DNA from 2 places in the Cytobacillus sp. BC1816 genome. Region 1 is predicted to be linked to the other one. Evidence: riboswitches for the same ligand, from Rfam matches in the RefSeq annotation. Region 1 holds a riboswitch; the other holds the start of a gene.
What was found. A riboswitch is a leader RNA that binds a small molecule or an ion and turns the genes downstream of it on or off. The one in region 1 is predicted to bind cyclic di-GMP.

Region 1 (4,217 bases):
ACCTGTGCTATCTGAGAATGTAAGAGCTATTTATACCGGCTTCACTATTCCTTATGTGGGATATTTTATAGATTTTGCTCAATCGAAAGAGGGAAGTGCGATTTTGCTTATTGGCCCGGGATTATTACTCCTAGGATATGCAGCATTCAGCATCTTCCAGGCTATTAGAGAAATTGACCCTAAAAGCAGTAAAACGGATTCAGAAGAAAAAACAGCTTAACTTGGTTGCACTCCCTGTAGTTATGCAGGGGTCAATATATAAAATTATACATACCCAAAAAGGGGTAAGAGGAGGAAGCTTTATTATGAATCTTAAGAAAAAGTTAGGTATGGGAATTGCATCAGCCGCATTAGGAATTTCATTAGTTGGTGGGGGAACATTTGCATACTTTAGTGACAGTGCAGAAGCTACTGCTAAATTTGCAGCTGGAACATTGGATTTAAGTGTAAATCCAACAACCATTATTGATGTGAATAATATTAAACCTGGAGATACTATGCTCCGTTCATTCCAACTAGTTAATGGTGGCAGCTTGGATATAGCTACAATTGATTTAATGACTGATTATAAAGTTAATGACGCAAATGGAAATAATGGGGATGATCTTGGGAAACATATTCGTGTTAATTTCTTAATTAATGCTGATAAATTAGACGCGCCAATCTGGTCAACTACACTTTATGATCTGAAAAATGCAAGCCCTGATGTTATTGCTGGAAACTTCTGGAGTGGTTGGTTTGCAGAAAATGGAGGAAATTTAGCAGCAGGTACTTCTGATACTCTTTATGTACAATATGAGTTTGTAGAAAACAATGCTGATCAAAACGAATTCCAAGGGGATTCTTTAGAACTGAAATGGACATTTGATGGTAAGCAAGGCGCTGGTGTTGCAAGATAATAGGTTTTCAAACCAAAGGGTGGGAAGTAGTTTCCCGCCTTTTGTTAAATATATCGTTGTGAGGGAATGCCATGAAAGTTAAAAGTTTGCTGGCAAAACCTGTAAAATTTATTATATATATTTTTCTTTTCTTAATGGTTTTTGGAAACGAAACTGCAATAGCAGTAGATAAGGAAATTGATATTAATACGAACTTAGAAGACTCAAATAGATATCTATTTAAAGTAGAAAATTTAAAACCAGGGGACTGGATGCCCCGAAATATAACCATAAAAAATGATGGTAAACAGGATTTTAAATATACTTCTAACATTGGAAAATCGAAGTCTATTAAAAGACTTTTTGAGGAATTAGAGCTTGAGGTTAAGAAAGATACAAAGATGCTTTACGAAGGAAAACTTAAAGATTTTAAAGGTTTCACTCCCAGAGAATTAGCGAAGGGAACAGATGAAACCCTATTTTTCCAAGTAACAATGCCAGAGCATTTGGGGAATGAATTTCAAAACTCATCCGCAGAGGTTGAAATCATTTTTCTTGCCGAGGCAACAGGTGACACTGAAACTGACAATGAGACTCCCGGCTCAGGTGATAATAATGATTCTGGAGGGGGAACTATTAATTCGCCACCATCCACTGATGCAACTGTAATCCCAGAGAAAGTTAACAAGCTCCCCAATACCGCAACAAATAATTATAATTTATTACTAATCGGTGCACTATTTTTAGGTGCCGGAAGCGTTATTTTGTTATGGCGTTATAGAAGGATGCGGAGTGAACATTAGATTAAGGCCTGAGGAACTGATTCTATAAGGCCTTAATTTTTATTCGCGTTTAGAACTTATCTAAGCAGTTAATGAATATAATCAAAAAGCTACTCCTTAAGCGGGGAACTTAAGAAAAAAATTCTGCCAATTTTCTATATACTATAGAACCCCTATAATTATTTCTTTCTAATAAAGCTGTTCTTTCAGGCTTTTTAATCCTGCTTTCAAGTTCGATTAAGTTTCCGCCAGAAACTAAAGTAAAGGTATTGGCAAAAGGTGCAGCTTATCTTTATTCATTAATATTAGTACTTCATGTTTTATGGATTTATGAAGCTCTATCTTTGAGAACCGATTGAGTAAATATACTATTCTTAGTCAAATGAGGAGGCTGTAAATGTACCGAAAGAACTGCCATAAATGCCACAAACCTTCATATAGCAGCAGTGAATCGGATGGCTGGCTATGCCCGATTTGCGGAACTGATTTAACGAATGAAATCTTTCAGGATGCTATGACCCTTGAACCAGTCCACACGGCCTTTTATAAAAGCAAAACTCCGCACACCTATTCAATAATACAAATCAGCAAAAACTACAGAAAAAGAATCGGACTTTCCTACTACTCAAAAAAGAATTCGACCATTAACAACAACTTCCTTTAAAAGGTGAGGGTAATGGTAATCTAAAACAACTACAGTATTTAGGGCTTTGTCGAAAATAAAAAAATTTAATATTAAAATAATTAACAATGAATACAAAATCTGACAACGTTAGCAATACGCCCATAGTAGAATACATCTATGGAAAATATTTCTTTGAGCCGATAGGCGCAGAAAAAGGCAAACTCATTGAAAGATGAGGACGCAAAGTCACGGGTCTAAGGTATTGAAAAATACTAAGATGGCTGGGTTGCCTGGAATACGATATGTATCCTGGGGGGAAGAATTTTGACAGAGGAAAATGTAAAGGTCGAAGGAATTGATTTGGAGTGGCTGCAGTTAATTATGGAAGCAAAGAACTTAGGCCTGCAAAAGGAAGAAATTAGAGAGTTTTTACATAATAACAAAGCCAAAGAGCTTCTGATCGAAGCTTAATATTTGGTATGGCTAAGTATTTCTGTTAGAGGTATCTCTATATACGGAAATGCTTTTTATTTTGGCTGTTTTCGTAAAGTTTGTTGCTTTTTAATAACTTGATTAAATTTACTGAGTTGATTGGAGCGGAGGGGACTTGACTCCTGGGGGAGGAGAGGGAGCGGGAGACCCCGCAGGCAAAGCCGAGGAGGCTCCTGTTCCTCCTCGCGGAAAGCAAGTTCCGGTAGCGGAATCAACGGGCAGAATAATAAGCAAAAACAACACCTATGAGAAAAGATCCTTATTTTCCAAAAAAAATAAGCCTGTACATTCAGGCTCATTGCGTCTATGATTTTTGTCCGCTTCTCCACTTATTAAAATCCAAAAACTCCCGAAACTGCTCCTTCGAAACCCCAGACTCCATAGCTTCCTTCACGATCTTCATCCATTCACTGTCAAGCTCGTCCTTATTGATTTGCTCGTTGATTAGATGGTCCAAAGGAACATTCAACACACCCGCAATTTTTTCAAGAAATTGAATCGATGGGTTGGTTTGCAGATTGCGCTCAAGCGAACTTAGATACGATTTTGCCACACCGGCCTGGTCCGCAAGCTCGGATAAGGACATTTTCTTTTCCTGGCGAAGTTTTTTTACACGATCACCGATCATCGTATACCACACACCTTATTTTGTATGTAATAGGATTATATCATATATAGAGTTCCATATTAAGAACGATTTGTTCAATATTATTATCATCATACCACAGTGTTAACCGAATTAAATAGTTAGTTATCTATGTTTTATAAAAATATATCTTTTGTCGCTCGCAAAAAGTAATGCTCCGCGTCAGAGGACGGGAGCATTTTGCTTTTCAATAATGTCAATAATTTGTTGTGCAGCTGCTTCCACATCATCCGCATTCACATGGTGGAATTGGCCTTCATATTCATGCTGTTTAAAGGCATAGCGCGGATCGTAATAGTTTTCTAATAAGAGTTTGATAAATAGCTCGTAGTTTTCTGCTTCAACTGATTGATCCAGCTGCTCGCGGATTTCAGTATCTTTCAGACGTTTCTTGATAAACACAAGGCTCTCATCAACTTTCGGCTTGAACCAGTATTCTTTGTGATAAGGTTCAACATAGTCCCGGAGGATACGCTGCACACGGGAATCCATGCTTGCGAACATATCAATGTGAATACCGGTTTTTTTTGTATCAAGCAGCTCGTCCGGCTGAACAACCTTGCCTATTCGTTTGCTTTCAGCTTCCATAATAATAAATGGGGAACCTTTAACCTCTGAAAGGGCTTGATACAATAGTGCATCAAATGTTTTTTGTGTGCTGCCGTCCCCCATGCCAAAAGAGCCGAAGATCGATCCGCGATGTCCTGCCATTTCTTCAAGATCAATAACAGGATATCCTTTTTCGCTTAACACCTTCAGCACATCCGTTTTCCCGACGCCGGTCATTCCGTGCA
Region 2 (4,217 bases), 1.6 Mb from region 1:
CCTCCACGGAAAACAGCTTCTATTCGAAAACCTTCCGTATTCAATTGAAGAAATCCATCAGCACTTTGAAAATGGCTATATTTCTTACCGAAAAGGAATAACTAAGACCAAAATCAAGACAGTTTGTGCCAGGTGCGGCAATAAAGAGCGTTCACTGTTCGCCAGTTTTTCCTGTGCCCGATGCGGTGAGAAAGAATGTACTTACTGCCGGAAATGCATCATGATGGGGCGGGTTAGTGAGTGCACTCCTCTGATTGGATGGTGCGGTCCTGCTTCTGTCCGGGATTTAATGGAGAAACCCTTGGAATGGGCAGGCACCCTATCACCCGGACAGCAGGTTGCCTCCGACCAGGTAAAGCAGGCTGTAATCGAAAATAAGGAACTCCTAGTCTGGGCTGTCTGCGGAGCAGGAAAAACAGAAGTTCTATTTGAAGGAATCAATGCAGCACTCGCCTTTGGTAAAAGAGTGTGCATTGCCACCCCGAGAACAGACGTTGTACTGGAGCTTGGTCCGCGGTTTAAAGCAGTCTTCCCCGGTATTCAGGTGGCTGTCCTCTACGGCGGCAGTGAAGACCGCCATATCCAAGCTCCCTTAACTATCGCAACCACGCATCAGCTCCTCCGCTTTTACAAAGCATTTGACACCGTAATCCTTGATGAAGTGGATGCCTTTCCTTATACGGCAGACGAAAGCCTTCAGTATGCTGTCCGCCAGTCCCGCAAAGAAACCTCCTCTATGATCTATTTAACTGCAACCCCCAGTCAAAAATGGCAAAATGAATGCCACAGTGGAAAAAGGAATTTTGTCACTATCCCGGCTAGATATCATCGTCATCCATTGCCTGTACCGTCTTTCAAGTGGTGCGGAAATTGGGAGAAATCACTAAAAAATGACAAACTCCCGTCAGCAGTTAGCCATTGGATCAAAAAGAGGCTCGATAACCAGAAGCAGTGCCTGCTCTTCATTCCGAAAATCGATAAATTGGAAAAAGTCCTCACCATCCTTCGTAAAACTTATCCTAAAATCCAAGTTGTCCACGCGGAAGACCCCGATCGAAAAGATAAAGTCCAAATGATGCGCAATAAAGAGATCACGATGCTCATAACAACGACCATTCTGGAAAGAGGAGTTACCTTCCCTAATATTGATGTTGCAGTACTCGGAGCAGAAGACCGCATCTTCACGGAAAGCGCCCTTGTTCAAATCGCCGGCCGGGTCGGCAGAAGCGCTCAATTTCCAAGCGGTGATATTACCTTTTTCCACTACGGCAAAACCGAAAGCATGGTCAAGGCTCAAAAACAAATCATCAAAATGAACTCTGAGGCCAAAAAGAAAGGACTGATCGATTATTAATTGCTTAATTTGTCATGGAGAAATCATGTCAGCAGTCAGCTGGACAACTCTCTGGTCGCGGCCAAAAGAGAATCATTTATGCCAGACCTGCATCGATAAACTTCCATTTATCAAAGGCGATACTTGCAGTAAATGCAGCCGGCCCTTCAGCATCCAAGATCCTCAATTTAGAAAAGCCGATCTATGTACAGATTGTCTAAGGTGGAATCAGAATCCAGGGTGGTCAGGGATGTTTGAGAAAAATATTTCTATCTTTATGTACGATGACTTCATGAAAGAAACAATAGCCCGATATAAGTTTCGTGGTGATTATATTTTTGCGAAGGCTTTCTCCCCTTTTATGAGGAAAAAGCTGAAAACCGTGGAATTCGACTATCTCGTTCCAATACCTCTCAGTCCTCAAAGGCTTTATGAACGAGGCTTTAATCAGTCTGGTGCACTCATCCATGAGACAGGCTTTACCGTGACGGAACTGCTGCAGCGAATTCACTCAGAAAAGCAATCCAAGAAATCCCGGTTTGACCGAATCCATCTTAATCAGGTTTTTCAGCAGCTAAATCTCAATATCGAAAATAGAAAGATCATCGTGATTGATGATATTTATACAACCGGCTCGACCCTATATCATGCAGCGAAAGTTCTGAAAGAAGGGGGTGCTGCATCAGTATCATCGGTCACATTGGCAAGAGGCTAGCGTTTTGTCAAATTTTACAAAGTTATATTTTTGAAATAGATAGTTATTAGGAAAATAATCCTATGTTAAAATATTCTAACCCAGGGCAAATTTTACGAAAGTAAAAGACGCAAAGCTGCGGGCCTAAAGCAGGTTTCTGCCATGGCAGCCGGGCTGCACAGAAGAAGAACTATTTTCGTTTGCCTTTTTTATTGGAAAGGATGTTTTGAAGTGGACGAAATAAACTCACAGGATGGTGAAAACACCACTAAAGATATGGCTGAATATAGCAGTCAGCAAATGGAATTTACTAAAATAAGAAACAATCTGAACCAGGCTCAGAAGATCGCAAATATTGGAAGCCTGGAGTACGATGTTGAAAACGATAAAGGTTTTTGGTCTGATCAGCTGTTTCGGATTTTTGGCCTAAAACCTCAAAATGGCTTTTTTCCAGACTTCAGAATGTATTTAAGTTATCTTCATCCAGACGACCGTCCGGCTTTTGAAGATCGGTTTCAAAAGCTGCTAAACGAAAAGAATAGTGTGGATTTGATATGCCGGATAATCAGGCAGGATGGAGAGGAACGGTATATTCATCATCGTGCGGACTATTTTTCTGAAGAAAGCGGATCACCGAAAATCATTGCAACGATTCAGGATATAACTGAAAAAAGGCGCATGGAAGAAAAGCTCTATGAAAATGAGCGAAAAATAGGACAAATCTATGAAAATCTTGATGTGGGCATTTATTCCGCAGATTTAATAGAAAGAAAGGTAATTCACTTCTCCAGGGGAGTGGAAGGCATTTTCGGGTACACAGCAAGCGAGCTAATTGACAACTTTGATTTATGGGACGAAGTGATCCATCCCGATGACCTGCGAAGTCTGGAAGCCAACCGGGTAAATCTTATACATGGGAAGAGCATTCGCTGCCAATACCGTATTTTCCATAAATCCGGTGAGCTTAGATGGGTGAATGATCATAGTATCCCCTATTTAGATGAAAGAGGTGAACTTATCCGCGTTGATGGATTTGTAACAGACATTACAGAACAAAAATGGCTTGAAAAGAGAATGAGGCGTATGGCATTTTATGATCATTTGACCGATCTGCCGAACCGCCGGTACTTTGATCAGAAACTCCAAACCCTTATTGAAAACGATGAACACCAGAGATTTGCCATCCTGTTTTTTGACTTGCAGCGCTTAAAACAGATTAATGATACATTTGGACACTCATCAGGAGATGAACTTCTTAGGCTTGTTTCACAAAGAATGAAGGAGAAGCTAAATCCAGTCTGTTTTTCTGCAAGAATTTCCGGTGATCAATTTGCAGTTATTATGGAATATATCCAGGAAAAGGAGGATCCTGCACAATTAGCAGATTCAATTAATGAAATTTTCTCTGAACCATTCCACATCGACAGCTTTGAGCTTAATATTACCCCGTCTATAGGCATTAGTTTATATCCGGATAATGGGAGCACAGCTGATGAATTGGTCAGAAATACGGAATCTTCCCTGTATCACGCCAAGCAGAAAGGGAATAATAGATTCCAGGTTTACCATTCTTCCATGGACATTGAATCTTATAAGCTTTTTACCCTTGAACAGGATATGAGAAAAGCCATTCAAAATGATGAGTTTTTTCTTGAATACCAGCCAAGAGTGGATACGAAGAACGGCAAAATAGTAAGTGCCGAAGCTTTATTAAGGTGGAATCATCCGGAATGGGGCAGAGTTTCGCCGCTGGAGTTTATACCAGTGGCAGAGGAAACTGGTTTAATCATAAATATAGGTGAATACGTGATAAGGAAAGTATGCAGCCAGATTTATTCCTGGAAGGAACGAGGTTTATCGATTGTTCCGATATCTGTAAACATCTCTCCGCTGAGCTTCTTGAAAAGCTGTCTTGTTTCCACGATAAAAAAGGCATTAGATGAGAATCACCTTGATGCATCATTCATTGAAATCGAATTGACGGAATCTTCCCTAATCAGCTATTCCGAAAATGTGATTGCAGTGCTTAAAGAGTTGGGAGAAATGGGCGTGAAAATTGCGCTGGATGACTTTGGGACCGGGTATTCCTCCATCACACAGCTAAAGAATTATAAATTTGATGTTTTAAAGATTGATAAAACGTTTATCCAGGCAATGGATAAAAACGCGGAAGATGCAATCATTACAGCC

Region 2: another riboswitch for cyclic di-GMP. It lies ahead of ACR42H_RS24220 (EAL domain-containing protein); the one in region 1 lies ahead of ACR42H_RS05600 (anti-repressor SinI family protein).

Annotation. Positions count from the first base shown of each region.
Region 1 covers NZ_CP195611.1:1,049,311-1,053,527, forward strand. The annotation lists gene sipW (signal peptidase I SipW) at 1-220, shown strand, start outside; gene ACR42H_RS05585 (CalY family protein) at 306-899, shown strand; gene ACR42H_RS05590 (LPXTG cell wall anchor domain-containing protein) at 971-1,681, shown strand; gene ACR42H_RS05595 (hypothetical protein) at 2,058-2,324, shown strand; cyclic di-GMP riboswitch class I at 2,491-2,579, shown strand; gene ACR42H_RS05600 (anti-repressor SinI family protein) at 2,610-2,756, shown strand; gene ACR42H_RS05605 (helix-turn-helix domain-containing protein) at 3,082-3,405, opposite strand; gene mnmH (tRNA 2-selenouridine(34) synthase MnmH) at 3,586-4,217, opposite strand, start outside.
Region 2 covers NZ_CP195611.1:4,766,107-4,770,323, reverse strand. The annotation lists gene ACR42H_RS24235 (DEAD/DEAH box helicase) at 1-1,354, shown strand, start outside; partial or broken gene ACR42H_RS24230 (ComF family protein) at 1,380-1,493, shown strand; gene ACR42H_RS24225 (ComF family protein) at 1,584-2,048, shown strand; cyclic di-GMP riboswitch class I at 2,123-2,209, shown strand; gene ACR42H_RS24220 (EAL domain-containing protein) at 2,259-4,217, shown strand, end outside.